2 regions of the Kitasatospora sp. NPDC059747 genome follow, and region 2 is predicted to be linked to the other one. Evidence: predicted binding sites of a transcription regulator. Region 2 holds the regulator's gene; the other holds the start of a gene.

Region 1 (10,950 bases), on a different contig from region 2:
GCACCTCGGCCGGCTCCAGGGCCAGCTTGAGCACCTCGCGGACGTCCGCCACCGGGTGCACGGTGAGCCGCTCCAGCACCTCGGCCGGGACGTCGTCCAGATCGGCCTCGTTGCGCTTGGGGATGATCACCGTGGTGATCCCGGCCCGGTCGGCGGCGAGCAGCTTCTGCTTCACCCCGCCGATCGGCAGCACCCGTCCGGTCAGCGACACCTCGCCCGTCATCGCCACGTCCGTGCGCACCTTGCGGCCGGAGAGCAGCGAGGCGAGCGCGGTGGTCATGGTGATGCCGGCGCTCGGTCCGTCCTTGGGGACGGCCCCGGCCGGGACGTGCAGGTGCACGCCGCGGTCACGCAGCGAGGTGACCGGCAGCTCCAGCTCGGCGCCGCGCGAGCGCAGGAAGGAGAGCGCGATGTGCGCGGACTCCTTCATGACGTCGCCCAGCTGCCCGGTCAGGGTCAGCCCGGTGCCGCCCGTCTCGGCGTCGGCGAGCGAGGCCTCGATGTAGAGGACGTCGCCGCCGGCGCCGGTGACCGCGAGGCCGGTCGCCACGCCGGGGACGGCGGTGCGCCGCTCGGCCGGCTCCTGGGCGGCCTCCGGCACGTGGTGCGGGCGGCCGATCAGGGCGCGCAGGTCGTCCGCGCCGATCACGGCGGGCAGCTCGCGCTCGCCGAGCTCGGCCTGCGCGGCGATCTTGCGCAGCACCCGGGCGATCGAGCGCTCCAGGTTCCGCACGCCGGCCTCCCGGGTGTACTCCCCGGCGAGCCTGCGCAGCGCCGCCTCCTCGACGCCGACCTGTCCGCTGCCGAGCCCGGCCCGCTCCAGCTGGCGCGGGAGCAGGTGGTCGCGGGCGATGACGACCTTCTCGTCCTCGGTGTAGCCGTCGAGCCGGACGAGCTCCATCCGGTCGAGCAGCGGCTCGGGGATGGCCTCCAGCACGTTGGCGGTGGCGAGGAAGACGACGTCGGAGAGGTCGAGCTCGACCTCCAGGTAGTGGTCCCTGAAGGTGTGGTTCTGCGCCGGGTCCAGCACCTCCAGCAGGGCGGCGGCCGGGTCCCCCCGGTAGTCGGAGCCGACCTTGTCGATCTCGTCGAGCAGGACGACCGGGTTCATCGAGCCGGCCTCCTTGATCGCCCGCACCAGGCGGCCGGGCAGCGCGCCGACGTAGGTGCGCCGGTGGCCGCGGATCTCGGCCTCGTCCCGGACGCCGCCGAGCGCGACCCGGACGAACGTGCGGCCCATCGCGCGGGCCACCGACTCCCCGAGCGAGGTCTTGCCGACGCCGGGCGGCCCGACCAGGGCCAGCACCGCACCCCCTCGGCGGCCGCCGACCAGCCCGAGCCCCTGCTCGGAACGGCGCTTGCGCACCGCGAGGTACTCGACGATGCGGTCCTTCACGTCGCCGAGGCCGGCGTGGTCGGCGTCCAGCACCGCGCGGGCGCCGGTGATGTCGTACGCGTCCTCGGTGCGCTCGTTCCACGGCAGCTCCAGGACGGTGTCCAGCCAGGTACGGATCCACGAGCCCTCGGGCGACTGGTCGGACGCGCGCTCCAGCTTGTCGACCTCCTTCAGCGCGGCCTCGCGGACGCCCGCGGGCAGGTCGGCCGCCTCGACGCGGGCACGGTAGTCGCCCTCCTCGTCGGCCGGGTCGCCGTTGAGCTCGGCCAGTTCCTTGCGGACGGCCTCCAGCTGGCGGCGGAGCAGGAACTCCTTCTGCTGCTTGGCCACGCCCTCCTCGACGTCCTTGCGGATCGTGTCGTTGACCTCCTCCTCGGCGAGGTGGTCGCGCAGTAGCGCCAGCGCGTACTCCAGGCGGGCGACCTGGTCGGCCTCCAGCAGCACCTTGAGCTTCTGCTCGGCGGTGGCGAAGGGCGCGTAGCCGATGTTGTCGGCGAGCTCGCCGACGCCCTCGATCCGGTCCACCCGGTCGACGATCTGCCAGGCGCCGCGCCTGCGCAGCCACTGGGTGGACAGCGCCTTGTACTCCTTGACGAGCTCGGCGGCCCGGCCGGCCACCGGCATGCCGACCGAGGACTCCCGGAACGGCGTGGTCTCGACCCAGAGGGCGGCGCCGGGGCCGGTGGTGCCGGCCCCGATCCGGACCCGCCGCACGGCGCGCACCAGCGCCGCCGGCTGCCCGATCGCGTGGGGGCCGTCGGCCAGCCGGCCGACCTGCTCGACGGCGGCCAGCGTGCCGACCGCCGCGTACGAGCCGTCCACCCGGGGGACCAGCAGGACCTGCGGCTTGTCGGCGCCGCCGGCCGCCGCGCGGGCGGCCTCCACCGCGGCGCGCACCTCGGTGTCCTTCAGGTCCAGCGGGACGACCATGCCCGGCAGGACGACCTCGTCGTCGAGCGGCAGCACGGGCAGGGTGAGCGGTGCGGACGTCGATGCCATGATCTCTCCCCAGTCAGCGAACTTGAGTCGACCTGACTAAGGCTTCGGGGGCGCCGGATGTTCCCCGACCTTTGTTCGCCGTGAGCGAACGGAAAAGGGGTGCGGGCGGAGGCGGCGGGAAGGTCGTCAAAAACCCCCGAACGAGTTAACGGACGTCCAAGACCGGGGCGCCGCCGGCGGCCGCGGCCGGCCCGGGACCGGCCTCCGGAAGCTCCGCGCGCAGCGGGCGCGGCCCGCGCCGGGGGCCGTGGCGCAGCCAGCGCCACAGCGCCACGCCGGTCAGCACCGCCACCGGGTGGCCCACCGCGGTGACCAGGTCGTTCTCGGTGACGATCTGCTCGGCGATCAGCGCCGCCGCGCCGCCCAGCGCCAGCAGCCGCCCGCGCCAGGAGAGCAGCCCGGCGAGCGCGCCGAGACTGACCAGCACGCCGTAGCTGACCCCGATGTCCAGGTAGTCCATCGCCGCGGACTCCAGGTGCCCGGTCTCCACGGCGGTGATCACCACCGCCTGGGACAGCAGCGTGGCCGTCACGTGCCCGATCGCGAAGACCGCCGCCGCCCGCCGGGAACCGACCCGGCGCTCCAGCGGCGCGACGGTGAAGGCGAATCCCCAGAGGTACGGCATCCACACCGAGCCGGCCACCCAGAAACCACTGAGCAGCAGCGCCCGCAAAGGGTGGTGCAAAAGATTGTGGCCGTCCGAACTGGAGGCCTCCTGCAGCCGCAGGACGAGATCCGGATCCGCGAGTTCGGCAAAGGTCGTGGTGGCGCCCACCACGGCGAGATATCCGAGGGCGAAAGGGTTGCGCCGGGGCGTCGGCACCCGGGCCAGCAGCCACTCGGCCACCCCGGTGCGCAGCCCGAGCCGGAGCATCCCGTACGGCGGTCCGGCCCACGGCGGGCACGGCCCCGGGCGCGGTCCCACCGGTCCGCCACCGCGCCGCAGTCCAGCCATGCCGCCTCCGCTCCACGCCCGCAGCAACCGGTCCCCGGCTCCCGCCCGGGGGAACCAACGTACCGGCGCGCGTCCGCAATCCCTCCCGCGGGGCGTTGTCGTGATCACGTTACGTCGAGGTTCTGAGAACCAGCTGAGAAAAGCCCGTGAAGACCGGGGAACCGGCCGACCGGCCGGATTCCGGCATTGGTCCAGACCTACTTCCGTTTGACCCGTCAGTAACGGCCCTGACCGGCGACTTGGCGTCAACTCGACTGCATACGTACCGTTACGCAGTGAAAAAACGCCGGGTAAGGTATCGGCCCGTGCCCACTCGTGAGTGGGTCCGAGAGCGGGCCGGAACCGGCCCAACGGGCCGGAAACGTCCGGTCCACCTGCCGGGAGGCAGCCGCTGTCCGTACGCTGCGAAGTGCGCGGGAGAAGCGGGTGGCCGACCTCCGCCCTCCGATCCGCGCACGCGACGGGACGGCGGACCCGGCACACAGTCCACGACGGAACAAGACTACGAAGCGGAGCCCCGCCATCCCCACAGGTGGCCGGCCCGCAGCCCTGGGGGCGGTGGCGTGACCGTGACAGAAATTCAGCAGGACAACAGCAACAGCGGCGGCACGGTGAGCAGCCAGCGCAGAGTGCTGGTGGTGGAGGACGAGCCCACGATCGCGGAGTCGATCGCGGCCCGGCTGGGCGCGGAGGGCTTCAAGGTCGCCGTGGCCCACGACGGCCCCGGCGCGGTCGACGGCTTCCACACCTGGCAGCCGGACCTGGTCGTCCTCGACATCATGCTGCCCGGATTCGACGGCCTCGAAGTGTGCCGCCGGATCCAGGCCCAGCGACCGGTGCCGGTGCTGATGCTGACCGCGCGCGACGACGAGACGGACCTGCTGGTCGGCCTCGGCGTCGGTGCCGACGACTACATGACCAAGCCCTTCTCCATGCGCGAACTGGCCGCCCGGGTCAACGTGCTGCTGCGCCGCGTCGAGCGCGCCCAGCAGGCCGCCCGCACGCCCGCGCTCGGCTCGCTGCGCTTCGGCGAGCTGGAGATCGACCACGTGCAGCGCCGGGTGCGGCTCGCCTCGGGCGACGTCCACCTGACGCCGACCGAGTTCGACCTGCTCGCCTGCCTGGCCGCCCAGCCGCGCGCCGTGCTCACCCGCGAGCAGCTGCTGGCCGAGGTGTGGGACTGGACCGACGCGTCCGGCACCCGCACCGTCGACAGCCACGTCAAGGCGCTGCGCCGGAAGATCGGCGCCAGCTGGATCCGCACCGTCCACGGTGTCGGCTACGCGCTGGAGGCCCCGCTCTCCTAGCGGCGCCTCGGGCATCGGGCCTCCGGGGGGCCCGTGTCCCGAACCGCCGTACCCATGCGGGGGACCACAGGGACCAATGACCTTTCCACAGCAACGCAACGGCGACGCCGCCGGCACCCGGTCGCAGACCCTCGCCGCCCGCGCCGCCCGCCGGGTCTGGGCCGACATCCGGCCGCTCGACCCCGTCCGGTCGATCAAGGGCAAGCTCGCGCTGCTCGTGATCGTCTCCGTCTTCCTCGCCAGCGGCATGGTCGTCGTGGCGATGAAGTCCGAGACGCAGATCCGCATCATCATGATCTTCTCGATGATCGCGTCGCTGCTCTTCATGCAGTTCCTCGCGCACGGGCTCACCGCCCCGCTGCGCGAGATGACCGCGGCCGCCCGCGCGATGGCCTCCGGCGACTACAGCCGCCGGGTCGAGGTGAGCTCGCGCGACGAGATCGGCGAGCTGGCCGCCACCTTCAACCAGATGGCCGCCGACCTGGAGGCCGCCGACCGCCACCGGCGCGAACTGGTCGCCAACGTCTCGCACGAGCTGCGCACGCCCATCGCCGCGCTGCGCGCCGTGCTGGAGAACGTGGTGGACGGCGTGGTGCAGCCCAACCCGGCGACCCTCGGAGCCGCCCTGGAGCAGACCGAGCGGCTCGGCCGCCTGGTCACCCACCTGCTCGACCTCTCCAAGATCGACGACGGCGTGGTCGACCTCGACGCCCGCCCCTTCGAGGTGCGCGAGTTCCTCGACGGCGTGCTGCGCGGCGTCACCGTGGACGGCGCGACGGCGGGCGGGGCCTTCTCCCGGCGCGGGGACGTCCGGCTCGCGCTGGAGGTCAGCCCGGCCGGCCTGACCGGCGTCGCGGACCCGGAACGCCTCCACCAGGTGGTCGCCAACCTGGTCGACAACGCCTGCAAGCACTCCCCGCCCGGCGGCACCGTGACGGTGCGCGCACGGCCCGACGGCGAGCCCGGCGGCCTGCTGCTGGAGGTCGAGGACGAAGGGCCCGGCATCCCGCCGGCCGACCGCAACCGGGTGTTCGAGCGGTTCAGCCGCAGCGGCACGGCCACCGCCCAGGGGCCGGGCTCCGACGGCGGCACCGGCCTCGGCCTGGCCATCGCCCGCTGGGCGGTGGACCTGCACGGCGGGCGGATCGCGGTCGCGGAGTCCCCGCGCGGCTGCCGGATCGAGGTCCGGCTGCCCGGCCCGCGCTGACCCGCGGCGGCCGGCCCGCATGATCGTCTCGTGCGATCCCCCAAGGGAGGTCCCGAAGGGCTCCCGAGGGTGCGCAGTGGGGTTTGTGTCACAGATCCGACACAGACGTACACGAAGATCGTTCGAAGATTCGACCTGGCTTTTGTCCGTTTTCATCCCGATTTGCGGGGCGATCGGGCCTGGTCGGTTCCCCTCAGATGCGCGTTTCTAACGCACATTTTCGGCCAATCTGCAGGTCAGGACTGTGATCTGGACGACGCCTGCCCCCCGGGGACTGCGCGATCACTGGTCAGGGGCGTAGCCTTAATCCCCGCTGTCCAAACATCCCAAAAGGAAGCGGAAGAGGGCGGTTGCCGCCGTGTCGCCACAGTCCCAAGAAACCCCCAACAGCTCGGCTAGCTCCACTGGCTTCGGTCCCAATGAGTGGCTCGTCGATGAGATCTACCAGCAGTACCTCCAGGACCCGAACTCGGTCGACCGAGCCTGGTGGGACTTTTTCGCCGACTACAAGCCCGGTTCCGAGGTGACCCCAGTGACCCAGGCCGCGACCCAGGCCGGCCCCACGCCGACCCCTGCCGCTGCCCCCGCGCCCGCTGCTGCTCCGGCCGCCGCGCCCGCCCCCGCCGCGCCGGCCGCCCCGGCCCCGGTGGCGGCTCCCGCGCCGCTCGCCGCCGCGCCCGCCGCACCGCCGGCCCCCAAGGCCGCGGCCCCGGCCGCCCCCGCCGCTCCCGAGGCCACCGGCCCGGAGCTGGTCCAGCTGCGCGGCCCGGCGAAGGCCGTCGCCACCAACATGGACGCCTCGCTGGAGGTGCCGACCGCGACCTCGGTCCGCGCCGTCCCGGCGAAGCTGTTGATCGACAACCGCATCGTCATCAACAACCACCTGCAGCGCGCCCGCGGCGGCAAGGTCTCCTTCACCCACCTGATCGGCTACGCCCTGGTCCAGGCCATCAAGGCCCACCCGGGGATGAACCACAGCTACAAGGTGGAGGGCGGCAAGGCCTTCCTGGTCAAGCCCGAGCACATCAACCTGGGCCTGGCCATCGACCTGGTCAAGCCCAACGGCGACCGCCAGCTCGTCGTCGCGGCCATCAAGAAGGCCGAGACGCTCGACTTCTTCGGCTTCTGGCAGGCCTACGAGGACATCGTCCGCCGGGCCCGCGCCAACAAGCTGACCATGGACGACTTCACCGGCGTCACGGTCTCGCTGACCAACCCCGGCGGCATCGGCACCGTGCACTCCGTGCCGCGCCTGATGCAGAACCAGGGCACCATCGTCGGCGTCGGCGCCATGGAGTACCCGGCCGAGTTCCAGGGCTCCGCCCCGGAGACCCTGTCCCGCCTGGGCGTCTCCAAGATCATGACGCTGACCTCGACCTACGACCACCGCGTCATCCAGGGCGCGGCGTCCGGCGAGTTCCTGCGCGAGATCCACCGCCTGCTGCTCGGCGAGAACGGCTTCTACGACGAGATCTTCGAGTCGCTGCGGATCCCGTACGAGCCGGTCCGCTGGGCCACCGACGTCGCCACCACCCACGACGACGAGGTCAACAAGACCGCCCGCGTCATGGAGCTCATCCACGCGTACCGCGTGCGCGGCCACCTGATGGCCGACACCGACCCGCTGGAGTACAAGCAGCGCAAGCACCCCGACCTGGACGTCGTCCAGCACGGCCTCACCCTGTGGGACCTGGAGCGCGAGTTCGCGGTCGGCGGCTTCGGCGGCCAGAAGATGATGAAGCTCCGCGACATCCTCGGCCTGCTGCGCAACTCGTACTGCCGCACCGTCGGCATCGAGTACATGCACATCCAGGACCCGAAGCAGCGCAAGTGGATCCAGGAACGCCTGGAGAAGCCGTACTCCAAGCCCGAGCGCGACGAGCAGCTGCGCATCCTGCGCCGCCTGAACTCCGCCGAGGCCTTCGAGACCTTCCTGCAGACCAAGTACGTCGGGCAGAAGCGCTTCTCGCTGGAGGGCGGCGAGTCGCTCATCCCGCTGCTGGACGCCACGATCGACGCCGCCGCCGAGCACCGCCTCGACGAGGCCGTCATCGGCATGGCCCACCGCGGCCGCCTGAACGTGCTGGCCAACATCGTCGGCAAGCCGTACGCCCGGATCTTCGGCGAGTTCGAGGGCAACCTGGACCCGAAGTCGATGCACGGCTCCGGCGACGTCAAGTACCACCTGGGCGCCGAGGGCACCTTCACCGGCCTGGACGGCGAGACCATCAAGGTCTCGCTCGCCGCGAACCCCTCCCACCTGGAGACGGTCGACCCGGTCGTCGAGGGCATCGTCCGCGCCAAGCAGGACGTCCTGGACCAGGGCGGCACCACCTTCCCGGTGCTGCCGATCCAGATCCACGGCGACGCGGCCTTCGCCGGCCAGGGCGTCGTCGCGGAGACGCTGAACATGTCGCAGCTGCGCGGCTACCGCACCGGCGGCACGATCCACCTCGTGGTGAACAACCAGGTCGGCTTCACCGCCGCCCCGGCGTCCTCGCGCTCCTCGATGTACTGCACCGACGTGGCCCGCATGATCGAGGCCCCGATCTTCCACGTGAACGGCGACGACCCGGAGGCCGTGGTCCGCGTCGCGCGGCTCGCCTTCGAGTTCCGCCAGGAGTTCCACAAGGACGTGGTGATCGACCTCATCTGCTACCGCCGCCGCGGTCACAACGAGGCCGACAACCCGTCGTTCACCCAGCCGCTGATGTACGACCTGATCGACAAGAAGCGCTCGGTGCGCAAGCTGTACACCGAGGGCCTGATCGGTCGCGGCGACATCACCATGGAAGAGGCGGAGCAGGCGCTCCAGGACTTCCAGGGCCAGCTGGAGAAGGTCTTCGCCGAGGTCCGCGACGCGGCCCAGACGCCGGCCGTCGGCGCCGCCGGCAAGCCGGTCGCCGACTTCCCGGTCAGCATCCAGACCGGCATCTCCCAGGAGATGGTCAAGCGGATCGCCGCCTCGCAGGTCAACCTGCCGGAGTGGCTGACCGTCCACCCGCGCCTGTTCCCGCAGCTGCAGCGCCGCGCCGCCTCGGTCGAGGACAACACCATCGACTGGGCGATGGGCGAGACCCTCGCCATCGGCTCGCTGCTCATGGAGGGCCACCCGGTCCGCCTGGCCGGCCAGGACAGCCGCCGCGGCACCTTCGGCCAGCGGCACGCCGTCCTGATCGACCGCAAGACCGGCGAGGACTACACCCCGCTGCAGTACCTCACCGAGGACCAGGCCCGCTACACCGTCTACGACAGCCTGCTGTCGGAGTACGCGGCCATGGGCTTCGAGTACGGCTACTCGCTGACCCGCCCGAACGCGCTGGTCATGTGGGAGGCGCAGTTCGGCGACTTCGTCAACGGCGCGCAGACCATGGTGGACGAGTACATCGCCTCCGCCGAGCAGAAGTGGGGCCAGCACTCGGGCGTCACCCTGCTCCTGCCGCACGGCTACGAGGGCCAGGGCCCGGACCACTCGTCCGCCCGCCCGGAGCGCTTCCTGCAGCTGTGCGCGCAGAACAACATGACGGTCGCCATGCCGACGCTGCCGTCGAACTACTTCCACCTGCTGCGCTGGCAGGCGCACAATCCGCACCACAAGCCGCTCGTCGTCTTCACCCCGAAGTCGATGCTGCGCCTGAAGGCCGCGGCGAGTGCGACCGAGGAGTTCCTGTCCGGCTCGTTCCGCCCGGTCATCGGCGACTCCACCGTCGACCCGGCGCAGGTCCGCAAGGTGGTCATCACCGCCGGCAAGTTCTACTACGACCTGGAGGCGGCGCGCACCGAGCGCGGCGTCACCGACACGGCGATCGTCCGGGTCGAGCGGCTCTACCCGCTGCCGGTGGCCGAGCTCCAGGAGGAGCTGGCCCGCTACGGCGACAACGTCCAGTTCATCTGGGCGCAGGAGGAGCCGGCCAACCAGGGTTCCTGGCCGTTCATCGCGATGAACCTGGTCGACCACCTGCAGGTCGTCATCGGCCGCAGCGCCAACGGCTCGCGCCTGCGCCGCGTCGCCCGCCCGGCGGCGTCGTCGCCGGCGGTCGGCTCGGCCAAGCGCCACGCCGCCGAGCAGCAGGCCCTGATCGAAGAGGTCTACTCGATCTGAGGCCCTGAGCCAGGCTGACGCAACCGGCCCCCGTCCTCCCCTCGCGGGAGGGCGGGGGCCGTTTCGTTTGCGGCAGAACCGTTTCCCCACGATGCCATGTCAAGGTCGCAGCTCTGCAACCAATCGGATACCGGCGTGCCGGGCCCGCTGACGGATCGATAGGTTATGCCTCGCCAGATCGCTGCCCCGGGAGCCCCGTCACCGCGGCCCGGGCCGGTCGGACGACCTCACCGCTCTCCCAGGGGGATGACCCAGATGACCGCCGACACGCCGAGGGACGCCAGCAAGCTCCCGCCGGTCTTCCAGCCGCTGCAGCCCGACGACCCCCGGGAGGTCGGCGGCTACCGGCTCTTCGCCCGGCTGGGCGCCGGCGGCATGGGCCGGGTCTACCTCTCGTACACGCCGGGCGGGCGCCCGGTCGCCCTCAAGGTGGTCCGCCCCGAGTTCGCCGAGGACGGCGAGTTCCGCCGCCGCTTCGCCCAGGAGGTCAGCAACGCCCAGCGGATCCACGGGCTCTACACCGCGCAGGTGATCGACTCCGGCGGCCTGGACTCGGACGCCCCCTGGCTGGTCACCGCGTACGTGCCCGGCCCGTCCCTCCAGCAGGTCGTACGCGAGAACGGCGCGCTGCCGGTGCGCACCGTCCTGCTGCTGATGGGCGGTATCGCCGAGGCGCTGCAGGCCATCCACAGCGTCGAGGTGGTGCACCGCGACCTCAAGCCCGCCAACGTGCTGGTCGCCGGGGACGGCCCGCGGGTGATCGACTTCGGCATCGCCCGGGCCGCCGACGCCACCGCGCTGACCGGCACCGGCTACCGGATCGGCTCCCCCGCCTTCATGTCACCCGAGCAGGCCCAGGGCCGCCCGGTCACCCCGGCCACCGACGTGTTCGCGCTCGGCGCGCTGGCCGCGTACGTGGCCGGCGGCGCGGCGCCGTTCGGCGACGGCCCGGACACCGCCGTCCTCTACCGGGTCGTGCACGAG
Region 2 (10,950 bases):
CGGCGCGACCACGGGTGGCCGGGCGCCACCACGACCACCAGCCGGTCCACGGCCACCACGGCGCCGTCCAGCCCGGACGGGGTGGACGGGCCCTCGACGAAGCCGAGGTCCGCCTCGCCGGCCAGCACCCGCCCGGCGACCTCCGCCGAGTTCGCCGTCCGCAGCGTCACGGCCGTGCCCGGACTGGCCTCGGCGAGCGCCAGCAGCCAGCCCGGCATCAGGTACTCGGCGACGGTCAGGCTGGCGACCACCGTCAGCTTGGCGTCCCGCCGCCCGCGCAGCGCGTCGATCCCGGCGTCCAGCGCCTGCGCCGCCTCCACCACGTGCCGGGCCCACTCGACCACCAGCCGGCCCGCCTCGGTCGGCCGGCTGCCCCGGGGGGAGCGCTCCAGCAGCGGGACGCCGACCTGCCGCTCCATGCCCTTGATCCGGGCGCTCGCGGTTGGCTGGCTGACGCCCAGCTCGGCCGCCGCCCGGCCGACGCTGCCCAGCCGGGCCACCGCGAGCAGCAGCTCCAGGGCGCCGAGTTCGGGGACGTGCGGAGAAAGGGCCATAGGTTCAGGCTATGTCCTCATAGAGCGGCGGGCGCTACCGGCCGGGGGCGCGCGGAGGGACGGTGGTCCCATGTCCACCTTGGCCGATGTCCGCCCGCTCACCCGTCCCTCCGTCGCCCGCCCCCGGTTCGACCTCGCCCAGCTCGGCCCCAACTGGTACGCCGCCGTCATGGGCACCGCGATCCTCGGCAACGGCGCGGCCGTCCTGCCGGTCCGGCCGCCCGGGCTGGTCGCTTTCGGCGAGGTGATGTGGGCGCTCGGCCTGGCCGCCCTGCTGGTGCTCGGCGGCGCGCGGCTGGTGCACCTCACCCGGCACCGGGAGGCCGCCCGCACCCAGCTGCTGGACAACCCGGCCACCGCCGTCTTCTACGGCTGCCCGCCGATGGCCCTGCTGGCGGTCGGCCTCGGCACGCTGCTGCTCGGCTCGAAGGTGATCGGCACCGGGCCCGCCGTGGCGATCGACGCCGTGCTGTGGAGCGCCGGCACCGTTTACGCGCTCGCCGTCGCCGGCGGCATCCCCTACCTGATGATCACCCGGCACCGGCTCTCCGCCCTGGAGGCCAACCCGACCTGGCTGCTGCCCGTCGTCGCCCCCCTGGTCGCCTCGGCCACCGGCCCCGCACTCGTCCCGCACCTGCCGTCCGGCTCCTCGCAGCAGGCCATGCTGTACGGCTGCTGGGCCCTGTTCGGCATCGGACTGCTGGCCACCCTGGTGCTGCTGCCGGTGGTGTTCACCGGGCTCTACCACAGCAAGGTGCCGACCCTCGTGCTCACTCCCGCGCTGTTCCTGGTGCTCGGGCCGCTCGGCCAGTCCGTCACCGCCGTCCACCAACTCGCCGACGCCGCCCGCCCGGTGCTCCCCGAGCTGGCGCCCGCCATGGCCGCCCTCGCCGAGCTGTACGGCGTGGCCGTGATCGGCGTCGCGATGCTCTGGCTGGCCGTCGCACTCACCGCCAACCTGCGCGCCCGGCGGGCCGGCATGCCGTTCGCGATGACCTGGTGGGCGTTCACCTTCCCCGTCGGCACCTGCGTCACGGGCGTCTCGGCGCTCGCCCGCCACACCGGGTTCGGCGGGTTCACCGGGCTGGCGGTCGGGCTGTACGCGCTGCTGGCCGTCGCCTGGGCGGCCGCCGCGAGCGGCACGGTGGCCGGCCTGGCGCGCGGACGGCTGCTGGCGCGCTGAGCGACGGCCGTCCGGGAGACGGACGAGCCGTGCCCCGGCTTCCGGTTCCGGAAGCCGGGGCTTCGGTCGTGTGCTGCGGGAACCGTCCAGGTGCAGGAATGCGCACCCGGAGCCTGACCGTCCACCGCCAATCGGGCCGGTCCCGGGCCTCCGCCGGGCACCCGACTGGCCTTGGCGTTCACCGGAATCCGGCCCACCGCTCCGGCCGCGGGAACCGGCCCGCCGTGCGGATAGCTGCAATTGCGAGAACCTGCACTCGGGTGACACTTGTCCGCCGGGCGTCACGCTGTGATGGTGGAGACACGCCAAGTCGTCCGGGCAACCGCGGCCCGATGGTGGCGACTTGCTCTTCAAAAGTGGATGCGGGACATCACGTCCCCGCACAACGGGGGGAAGAGCGCCGGCCGGGACGCCATGTGTGGTGATGGCCCCCGGAACCGGAGCCGGCGAGGCGTTGCTGCTCCGCCTCGCCGGAAGCGCCTTGGCATGGCGTGGCAAGGCGGCCCCTGGGCGTCCGGTGTGCGACGGCACCCGGGCCCAGGGGTCCGCCCGCCGCCCGGTACCGTGACCGCCGGGCCCTCGCGGCCGGAGACGACGGAAACGACGGGGACGCGGGACACGGGGGCGGGCCCGTCCGAAAGGCGTCCGGCAGGGAGAGTTCGACGTGACGGCGGAACCGGCGGTCGCACCGGACCACGGCCAGTACGCGGGTGACTTCACCGGCGGCGGGGGCTTCGCGGCCGACGAGGGCTTCGCGGGCACCGGAGGCTTCACCGGAGCGGGCGAGCCCGACGACGCGGCCCGCCGGCTCTACCTCTCGATCCTCGCCGAAGGCGGCCGGATCCCGTTCACCGGCGTCCACGAGACCGACCACGCCGCCATCCAACAGCTCGTCGACATCGGCCTGTTGATGCCCAACGCGATGGACGCCTGCTACACCGCCGTCAGCCCGCGCTCCGTCACCGACCGCCTCGGCGCCGAACTGCGCAGCGAGGCCACCCGGCTCCTGGTCCGCGCCGAGAACCTGCCCGGCGCCCTCGACGGCCTCACCCGCGCCTACGACGCGATGCCCCGCCCGCCCGGCCGGGCCGGCGGCGCCGTCTACGTCGAGGGCCACGTCCACATCCGCCAGCGGATCTCCCAGCTCGTCTCCGACTGCCGCGCCGAGGTCCTCACCGCCCAGCCCGGCCACCGGCCCGCCGACACGCTCCAGGTCGCCCGGCTCCAGGACGTCCAACTCCTGCAGCGCGGCTGCTCGCTGCGCACGATCTACCAGCCGGTCGCGTTCGCCGACCAGTCCGCCCTCGCCTACGCCGACGAGGTCACCCGGCACGGCTCGCTCATCCGCGTCCTCGACGAGCCCTTCCAGCGGCTCATCGTCTTCGACCGCACCGTCGCCGTGATCTCCGCCAGCGAGGACAACAGCACCGCCGCCTTCATCACCGACCCCGCCGCCATCACCTTCCTGGTCGGCGCGTTCGAGCGGGACTGGGCCCGCGCCGACACCACCGAGGCCGCCGCCGCCCTCGGCCACGGCCCCGCCCGCAGCACCCCCGACCGGGTCGGCCGCCTGCTCGCCCGCGGCCTCACCCAGCGCGCCGTCGCCACCCGCCTCGGCCTCAGCGAACGCACCGTCGCCGCCCACATCTCCCGCCTGCGCGACCGCTACGGCGCCCAGACCCTCTTCCAGCTCGGCTGGCTGATGCGAGGCTCCCGCGATGACCGATGAGCGAGCTCAGCGAGCTCACGTTTCAAAGGATGCGCATGGGCGAATGCCCCTGCCGAGCGGTGGGGGTACCTCCCGGCCGCCAAGGCTGGGGGAGAGGTGGGCGGATGAGCCGACAGCCGCCGAGCGGGCGCTCTACCTCACCGCGGTCCGCCACGGCGGACACCTGCGCCCCGACGACCTCGCCCCCGCGGACCGCCCCACCCTCGCGGTCCTCGTCGCCCGCGGCCTGCTCGCCCCGACGGCCACCGGCTACACGGCCGTCGACCCGCGCTCCGTCGGCGACCGCCTCGGCACCGAACTGCGCACCCGTGCCACCCGGTTGCTCGTCCACGCCGAACGGCTCCCGGCCGCCCTCGGCCCGCTCTCCCACGCCTACGACGCCGCACCCCGGGCGGCCTCCCCCACGGGCGAGGCCGCGTACGTCGAGGGCCAGGACGCCATCCGCCTGCGGCTCTCCCGGGTCCTGTCCGAGTGCGGCGAGGAAGTGCTCACCGCCCAGCCCGGCACCCGGCAGCCGGTCACCCTCGAACTCGCGCTCCACCAGGACGTCGCGCTGCTGACCAGCGGCCGTCGGATCCGGACGCTCTACCAGCCCGTCGCCCGCCGGCAGCCCCACGTGATCGCCTACGCGAAGGAGGTGACCCGGCACGGCTCGCTGGTCCGGGTCCTGAACGAGCCGTTCCAGCGGATGCTCGTCGTCGACCGGCGGACCGCCGTCGTCTCCGTCCACCCCGGCCACGACGTCGCGGCCTTCATCACCGAGCCCGCCGCCGTCGCCGCCCTGGTCGCCGTCTTCGAACGCGACTGGGCCAGGGCCGACGTCACCGACTGGTCGAGCGCCGCCCCCGGCCGCACCGCCGACCGGGTCACCACGCTGCTGAGCAAGGGCCTCACCCAGCGCGCCGTCGCCACCCGCCTCGGCCTCAGCGAACGCACCGTCGCCGGCCACCTCGCCCGCCTGCGCGAGCGCTACGGCGCCCGGACCCTCTTCCAACTCGGCTGGCAACTGAAGGGCGACGCCGATGGGTGACCCGACCCTGTCCGAAGCCCTCCCGGACGACTCCGCCCGCGCGCTCTACCGCGCGATCCCGCGGGACGGCGGCCGCCTGCTGGCGCAGGGGCTCACGCAGCGGGCGATCGCGGGCCGCATGGGGTCGAGCGAGCGGACCGTGGCCGGTCACATCGCCCGGCTGCGTGAGCTGTACGACGCGGAGACGCTGTTCCAGCCGGGCCGGCAGATGCGGGGATCCCGGACGGGGGAGTCCGGTGGATGACCGCGGGTCAGCCGGTGGCGGCGCCCGACGGCCAGAAGCCGGCCCGGCCGGCCACGGGGGGCTGCTGACGGGGGACGTTGAACTGCTCGCCGGGGGCGGTCCAGAAGCCCTCGCGCAGCGACAGCGCCATGCCGGCCCAGTCGAGCGCCGTCTCCACGGTGTGGTTGAGCGCCTCCTGCGACCAGGTGTCGTCGAAGACCAGCGGCAGGACGGGGGCGACCTGCTCGATGGTGGCGATCAGCGGGTTGTGCGTGATGGCCTCGTCGACGAGGAGGACGATCGGCTTGCGCAGCGCGGAGGCCCAGCCCAGCTCCAGGCTCACCCCGGCCGACAGCGGGGCGCCGACGTAGGCGAACACCAGGTCCGCCGACTGCAGCGCCCGGAAGTCCGACGGAACCCGCGGTTCCGGCGCCCGCCCGGCGACGGTCCAGGCGTCGCTGTGGTGCGCGCTGTACACGGCGGCCCCGCTGCGGAGGAGCGTGGTGCGCAGCGTGGTCAGCCGCGTCCGGCTGGCGAGCGTCACCACGCTGTCCGCGGGCCCGGTCAGCCGCATCAGCGGTGCGGCCAGAAACACACGTGCACGCCGGCCTTCGGTGGCCTGGCTGTCGTGGTGACGCAGGTAGGGCTCGGTCATGTCGACTCCGGGGGAAGGCATTGGCACTCGGTTGCTCGCCGCCGACGCTTGGCTTGGAGATTGGAACGGGGGGAAATCGGACGGGTTTATCACTATTTCGACGCTTGTCCTGGCGTGACTGCCGAGAGGGAGGATCTTGGCAGCGTGGCGTGAGGACGTCAGTTGATCGTCCATCGAGCAGGGTCGGCAGTCCACCGATGCACGGTGGCATCCGTCTGCATGGCAGAGAGATGACACCCTCTTCCGCCTGGGCGCGACGGTGACAGTCAGATAGGGCGTGTGGCACGATCTGAGCGTTTGATTGTCTGCCGCCTGTTCATTCGACTGACAGGCCACTGAAGAGGATTGGGGTGTGCGCGTGTCTCGTCTGCGTCAGGTCGCCAAGACGGCTGCGGTAGCGATATCTGCGGGCGTCCTTACCGTGCTGGGCTTCGGACTGCTTGTCACCGGTCATGATGCCGATGGATCTGCCCATGTCAATCATGTCGGGCTTGGGGTCGATGTTAGTGCGACTTCGAATCAGGCGTCGGGTACCGCTTTGGACGGCGAGCACCAGTGGACATGACAGAATGAGACTGACGAATCGTTATGCGCTGCCGGAAGCGGCGGGGAGGCATGGCGATTCGTCGGTCTCTTGTGACGAACGCGCCAGCGCCCAACCGAGTTGGAACAGCGATTCGACGTTGTAGTCCTCTCGCATCTCGGCCAGATGGCGGGCGAGGGTGCGTTCGCTGATGCCGAGGCGGCGGGCGATGACTCTGTGGTTCGTGCCTTCGAGCAGGAGGTCGATGATGGTCTGGCGCATCCGTGACACGACCTGTTGCGGCACGGTTCGTCCACCGGTGAAGTCCAGTCCGCGGTTCCAGTTGCGCTCGAACACCTCGTGGACGAGGAAGTGGATGACGGCGGGGTCGTGGATGAAGGCCGCCAGATTGAGGTCCTCCGCGACCGGGATGACGGCCAGCTGCCGGTCCACGATGATCAGCCTGGTGTACGGCTCGTCGAGGGTGCGGAACCGCCCACCGGCCTCGGTGATCTTCGCGACGTAGTCCCGGGTGGGGGCGTGGTACCTGGTGCTCGGATGGTAGATGGTCCGCACCGCAATACCGCGTTCGAGGTCGGCCAGGTCGTCGTCGAGCACGCGGGACAGAACGTCCGGCGGCCGCGGGCCGCCCGGCTGGGCCGCGAGTATCTCCTCTTTCGCAGTGGTCACGGCGTGGTTGATCCGTTGGCTGATCAGTGCCTTGCCGCGGACGTACTCGATAATTCCGCCGGACGGTTCCGGACGGTGAAACGCGTCCGCGAGACCCTGAAGGTCGCCGGGGACGGCTATCGCGCGGGACAGCAGCGCGAGTGCCTGGCGTTGCCAGAGGGCGCTCAGCCCGGTGGCGAGCTGTTGTGGATCGACCGCGACCAGAATCTGCGGATCATCCATGTCGGGAGTGAGGAGACCGATGTCCAACAGCTCGCTGAGGTGGCTGTAGTCGTGCTCCTCGATTTCACTGCGGGCTATCCGACCGTGCGCCCGGATTGCCGCGAGGTAGAGGTCGTGCGCTCCGGTGGAGAGAGTGCCCGGTGCACCGACACCCGGAATGGCGTCGTTCCTCCCGTTCATTCACGACTCCTTCTTGACGACCGAACCTGCCCTATGGCTGCACTCGAGCCCCATCGGTGATCCTAGATCCCGGCGCGGGATCCGGAACCGGGCATTGTTCCACCATTGCGGAGTGACGCTTCGATTGGCACCCTCTCACCACAAGTAAGCCGCCGGCACCCCCCGAACAGGAGGGAACCGGCGGCCGGGCTGGGTGTTCAGCCGAGTCAGCGCTTCGGGCGCCAGACGACCAGGGCGCTCGACTGGGGGGTCGGGGGCTGGTACGGGACGAGGTCGCGGCGGTAGGAGGCGTGGACGGCGGCTTCGCGCTGCTGGAGGGCGGCGGCGGCGCCCTCCAGGGAGTCCGCGAGTTCGGCGATGCGCGACTGGAGGGCGGTGACCTGGTTCTCCAGCTCGATGATCCGCTTGATGCCGGCCAGGTTGATGCCCTCGTCCTGCGAGAGCCGCTGGACCTCGCGCAGCTGCTGGATGTCGCGGGCCGAGTAGCGGCGGCCGCGGCCGGCGGTGCGGTCGGGGCAGACCAGGCCGAGGCGGTCGTACTGGCGCAGGGTCTGCGGGTGCAGGCCGGAGAGTTCGGCGGCCACCGAGATCACGTACACCGGGGTGTCCTCGGTGAGCACGTACTGGGGCGGGGCCGCGGCGCGCCGGGGGCGGCGGCCGTCGCCGGGCAGGCCTTCGCCGAGGCCCGGGCCGATCGGGCCGTCGGGGGTCATCGGGGACATCTGGTCGTCACGCTCCCTTCGCCGCCCGGAACAGGGCGGCTCGCGGGTCGTCGGAGGCGGTGGCCTCGCGGTACTGCTCCAGGGCGGACAGCGCGTCGCCGGTGACGTGCTGCGGCACCACGACCTCGACGGTGACGAGGAGGTCGCCGCGGGTGCCGTCCTTGCGGGTGGCGCCCTTGCCGCGGGCCCGCATGGTGAGGCCGTTGGCACTGCCCGGGGGCAGCTTGAGCTTCACGGCGGGGCCGCCGAGTGTGGGCACCTCGATGGTGCCGCCGAGCGCCGCCTCGGGGAAGGTGACCGGGACGGTCACGGTGAGGTTGTCGCCCTTGCGGCCGAAGACGGGGTGGGCGTCGACGTGCACGGTGACGTAGAGGTCGCCGGGCTGGCCGCCGCGTTCGCCCTGGGCGCCCTTGCCCTTGAGCCGGATGCGCTGGGCGTCCTGGACGCCGGCCGGGATGCGGACCTGCATGGTGCGGGCGGAGCTGGCCCGGCCGCTGCCGTGGCAGTCGGTGCAGGGGTCGTCGACGATCATGCCGCGGCCCTTGCAGTCCTTGCAGGGCTCGGAGAGCGCGAACGCGCCCTGGCCCCGGCTGACGGTGCCGGCGCCGACGCAGGTCGGGCAGACCCGCGGGGTGGTGCCGGACTTGGCGCCGGTGCCGTTGCAGACGCGGCAGGGGGCCTGGCTGGTCATCCGCAGCGGGACGGTCGCGCCGTCGACGGCCTCCTCGAAGGAGAGGGTGACCTCGGTCTCGACGTCGGCGCCGCGCCGGGGCTGGGCCTGCCGGCCGCCGCGGTTGAAGAGGCCGCCGAAGACGTCGCCGATGCCGCCGCTGCCGCCCTGGGTGCCGCTGAAGAGGTCGCCGAAGTCGAAGCTGTAGTTGCCGGTGCCGGGCCCGCCGGCGCGGAAGCCGCCGTTGGCGAAGAGGCTGCGGGCCTCGTCGTACTCCTTGCGGCGCTTCTCGTCGGACAGGACGTCGTACGCCTCGGAGATGTCCTTGAAGCGCTCCTCGGCCTTGGCGTCGCCCTTGTTGGCGTCCGGGTGGAACTCGCGCGCCAGCTTCCGGTAGGTCTTCTTGATCTCGGTGGCGGTGGCGTCCTTGGGCACGCCGAGGACCTTGTAATAGTCCTTCTCGACAAAGTCCTTGCCACTCATGGCTTGCGCCACCTCCCGATGTCCATCGTCACTGCCTTGTCAACAGCCCGCGGCACTGCGTTGTCAACAGCCCGGCCGCGCGGGCCTGTTGCCGACAGTGCGCTGCGGAGCCGATCGCCGTACTGACCGGCGTACGACTCCGCAGCGCACTGGTTCATCTGCTGGGACGGGCGTGCGCCCGTCACAGGTCGTCAGCTGTCCTTGCCACCGTCGGCCTTGTCCGACTTCTCGGACTTGGCGGTGTCGGTGTCCGGCCCGGCCGTGGTCTGGGTGCCCGGCTGGGGCTCCGCGACCGCGACCATCGCCGGGCGGATGATCCGCTCGCCGATCCGGTAGCCGGGCTGGAGGATCTGCACGCAGGTGTCCTCGGTGACGTCCGAGGAGTAGCTGTGCATCAGCGCCTCGTGCATGGTCGGGTCGAAGGGCTCGCCCTCCTTGCCGAACTGCTGGAGGCCCAGCTTGGCGACGACCGTCTCCAGGGAGTCGGCGACGGACTTGAAGCCGCCGGTGACCTCGCCGTGCTCGCGGGCGCGGCCGATGTCGTCCAGGACCGGGATCAGGGACTCCAGGATGTTGGAGACCGCGATCTCGCGGACCGTGAGCCGGTCGCGCTCGACCCGCTTGCGGTAGTTCTGGTACTCGGCCTGGAGGCGCTGGAGGTCCGCGGTGCGCTCGGTGGCCTCGCGCTTGGCGGCGGCCAGCTCGTCCGACGCGTCGCCGGAGCCGGCCGCGGCGGCCTCCTCGGCGGCCTTGATCACGGCCTCCTCGGCGGCGGAGTCGTCGCCGGGCTTGCCGCCCTGCGTCTTGTCCGTCATGCCGCGCCGCCCTTGGGCTTGTCGTGCTTCTCGTCGTCCACGATCTCGGCGTCGACGACGTCGTCGTCCTTGCCCTGGGCGGCGGAGTCCCCGGCGGCGGCACCGGCGGCGTCGGCGTTGGCGTAGAGGGCCTGGCCGAGCTTCTGCGCGGTGGTGGAGACCTTCTCCGAGGCCTCGCGGATCTTCGCGATGTCCTCGCCCTTCAGGGCCTCCTTGAGCTCGCCGATGGCGGTCTCGACCTCGGTCTTGACGTCGGCCGGGAGCTTGTCGGTGTTGTCCGCGATGAACTTCTCGGTCGAGTAGACGAGCTGCTCGGCGGAGTTGCGGGTCTCGACGGCCTCGCGGCGCTTGTGGTCGTCCTCGGCGTACTGCTCGGCCTCGCGGCGCATGCGGTCGACCTCGTCCTTCGGCAGCGAGGAGCCGCCGGTGACGGTCATCTTCTGCTCCTTGCCGGTGCCGAGGTCCTTGGCGGCGACGTGCATGATGCCGTTGGCGTCGATGTCGAAGGTGACCTCGATCTGCGGCAGGCCGCGCGGCGCCGGCGGGAGGCCGGTCAGCTCGAACATGCCGAGCTTCTTGTTGTACGCGGCGATCTCGCGCTCGCCCTGGTAGACCTGGATCTGCACGGACGGCTGGTTGTCCTCGGCCGTGGTGAAGATCTCGGAGCGCTTGGTCGGGATCGTGGTGTTGCGCTCGATCAGCTTGGTCATGATGCCGCCCTTGGTCTCGATGCCGAGGGACAGCGGGGTGACGTCGAGCAGCAGGACGTCCTTGACCTCGCCCTTGAGGACACCGGCCTGGAGCGAGGCGCCGATGGCGACGACCTCGTCCGGGTTGACGCCCTTGTTGGCGTCCTTGCCGCCGGTCAGCTCCTTGACGAGCTCGGCGACGGCCGGCATGCGGGTCGAGCCGCCGACGAGGACGACGTGGTCGATCTCGGCGAGCGAGATGCCGGCGTCCTTGATCACGTTGTGGAACGGGATCTTGCAGCGCTCCAGCAGGTCGGAGGTCAGCTGCTGGAACTGGGCGCGGGTGAGCTTCTCGTCCAGGTGCAGCGGGCCCTCGGCGGAGGCCGTGATGTAGGGCAGGTTGATCGAGGTCTCGGAGGACGAGGACAGCTCGATCTTGGCCTTCTCGGCGGCCTCGCGCAGACGCTGCAGGGCCATCTTGTCCTTGGACAGGTCGACCCCGTGGCCGGACTGGAAGACCTTGACCAGGTGGTCGACGACCTTCTGGTCCCAGTCGTCGCCACCGAGGTGGTTGTCACCGTT

Evidence for each region. The regulator HspR, encoded in region 2, represses chaperone genes until heat shock. The targets are predictions, from matches to a motif close to TTGAGNNNNNNNNNCTCAA.
Region 1: a site for HspR is predicted at 2,418-2,436, ahead of lon (endopeptidase La). Genes of this name have one in related genera too.

Annotation. Positions count from the first base shown of each region.
Region 1 covers NZ_JBHWGV010000017.1:83,007-93,956, reverse strand. Annotated here, with positions in the region: gene lon (endopeptidase La) at 1-2,395, opposite strand, end outside; gene ACFV4G_RS10445 (rhomboid-like protein) at 2,541-3,350, opposite strand; gene ACFV4G_RS10440 (response regulator transcription factor) at 3,920-4,657, shown strand; gene ACFV4G_RS10435 (sensor histidine kinase) at 4,734-5,864, shown strand; gene ACFV4G_RS10430 (multifunctional oxoglutarate decarboxylase/oxoglutarate dehydrogenase thiamine pyrophosphate-binding subunit/dihydrolipoyllysine-residue succinyltransferase subunit) at 6,223-9,966, shown strand; gene ACFV4G_RS10425 (serine/threonine-protein kinase) at 10,222-10,950, shown strand, end outside.
Region 2 covers NZ_JBHWGV010000126.1:4,003-14,952, forward strand. Annotated here, with positions in the region: gene ACFV4G_RS36260 (LysR family transcriptional regulator) at 1-554, opposite strand, end outside; gene ACFV4G_RS36265 (TDT family transporter) at 625-1,737, shown strand; gene ACFV4G_RS36270 (LuxR C-terminal-related transcriptional regulator) at 2,402-3,466, shown strand; gene ACFV4G_RS36275 (LuxR family transcriptional regulator) at 3,510-4,496, shown strand; gene ACFV4G_RS36280 (hypothetical protein) at 4,489-4,740, shown strand; gene ACFV4G_RS36285 (hypothetical protein) at 4,748-5,374, opposite strand; gene ACFV4G_RS36290 (helix-turn-helix domain-containing protein) at 5,961-6,989, opposite strand; gene ACFV4G_RS36295 (heat shock protein transcriptional repressor HspR) at 7,196-7,711, opposite strand; gene dnaJ (molecular chaperone DnaJ) at 7,719-8,864, opposite strand; gene grpE (nucleotide exchange factor GrpE) at 9,056-9,679, opposite strand; gene dnaK (molecular chaperone DnaK) at 9,676-10,950, opposite strand, start outside.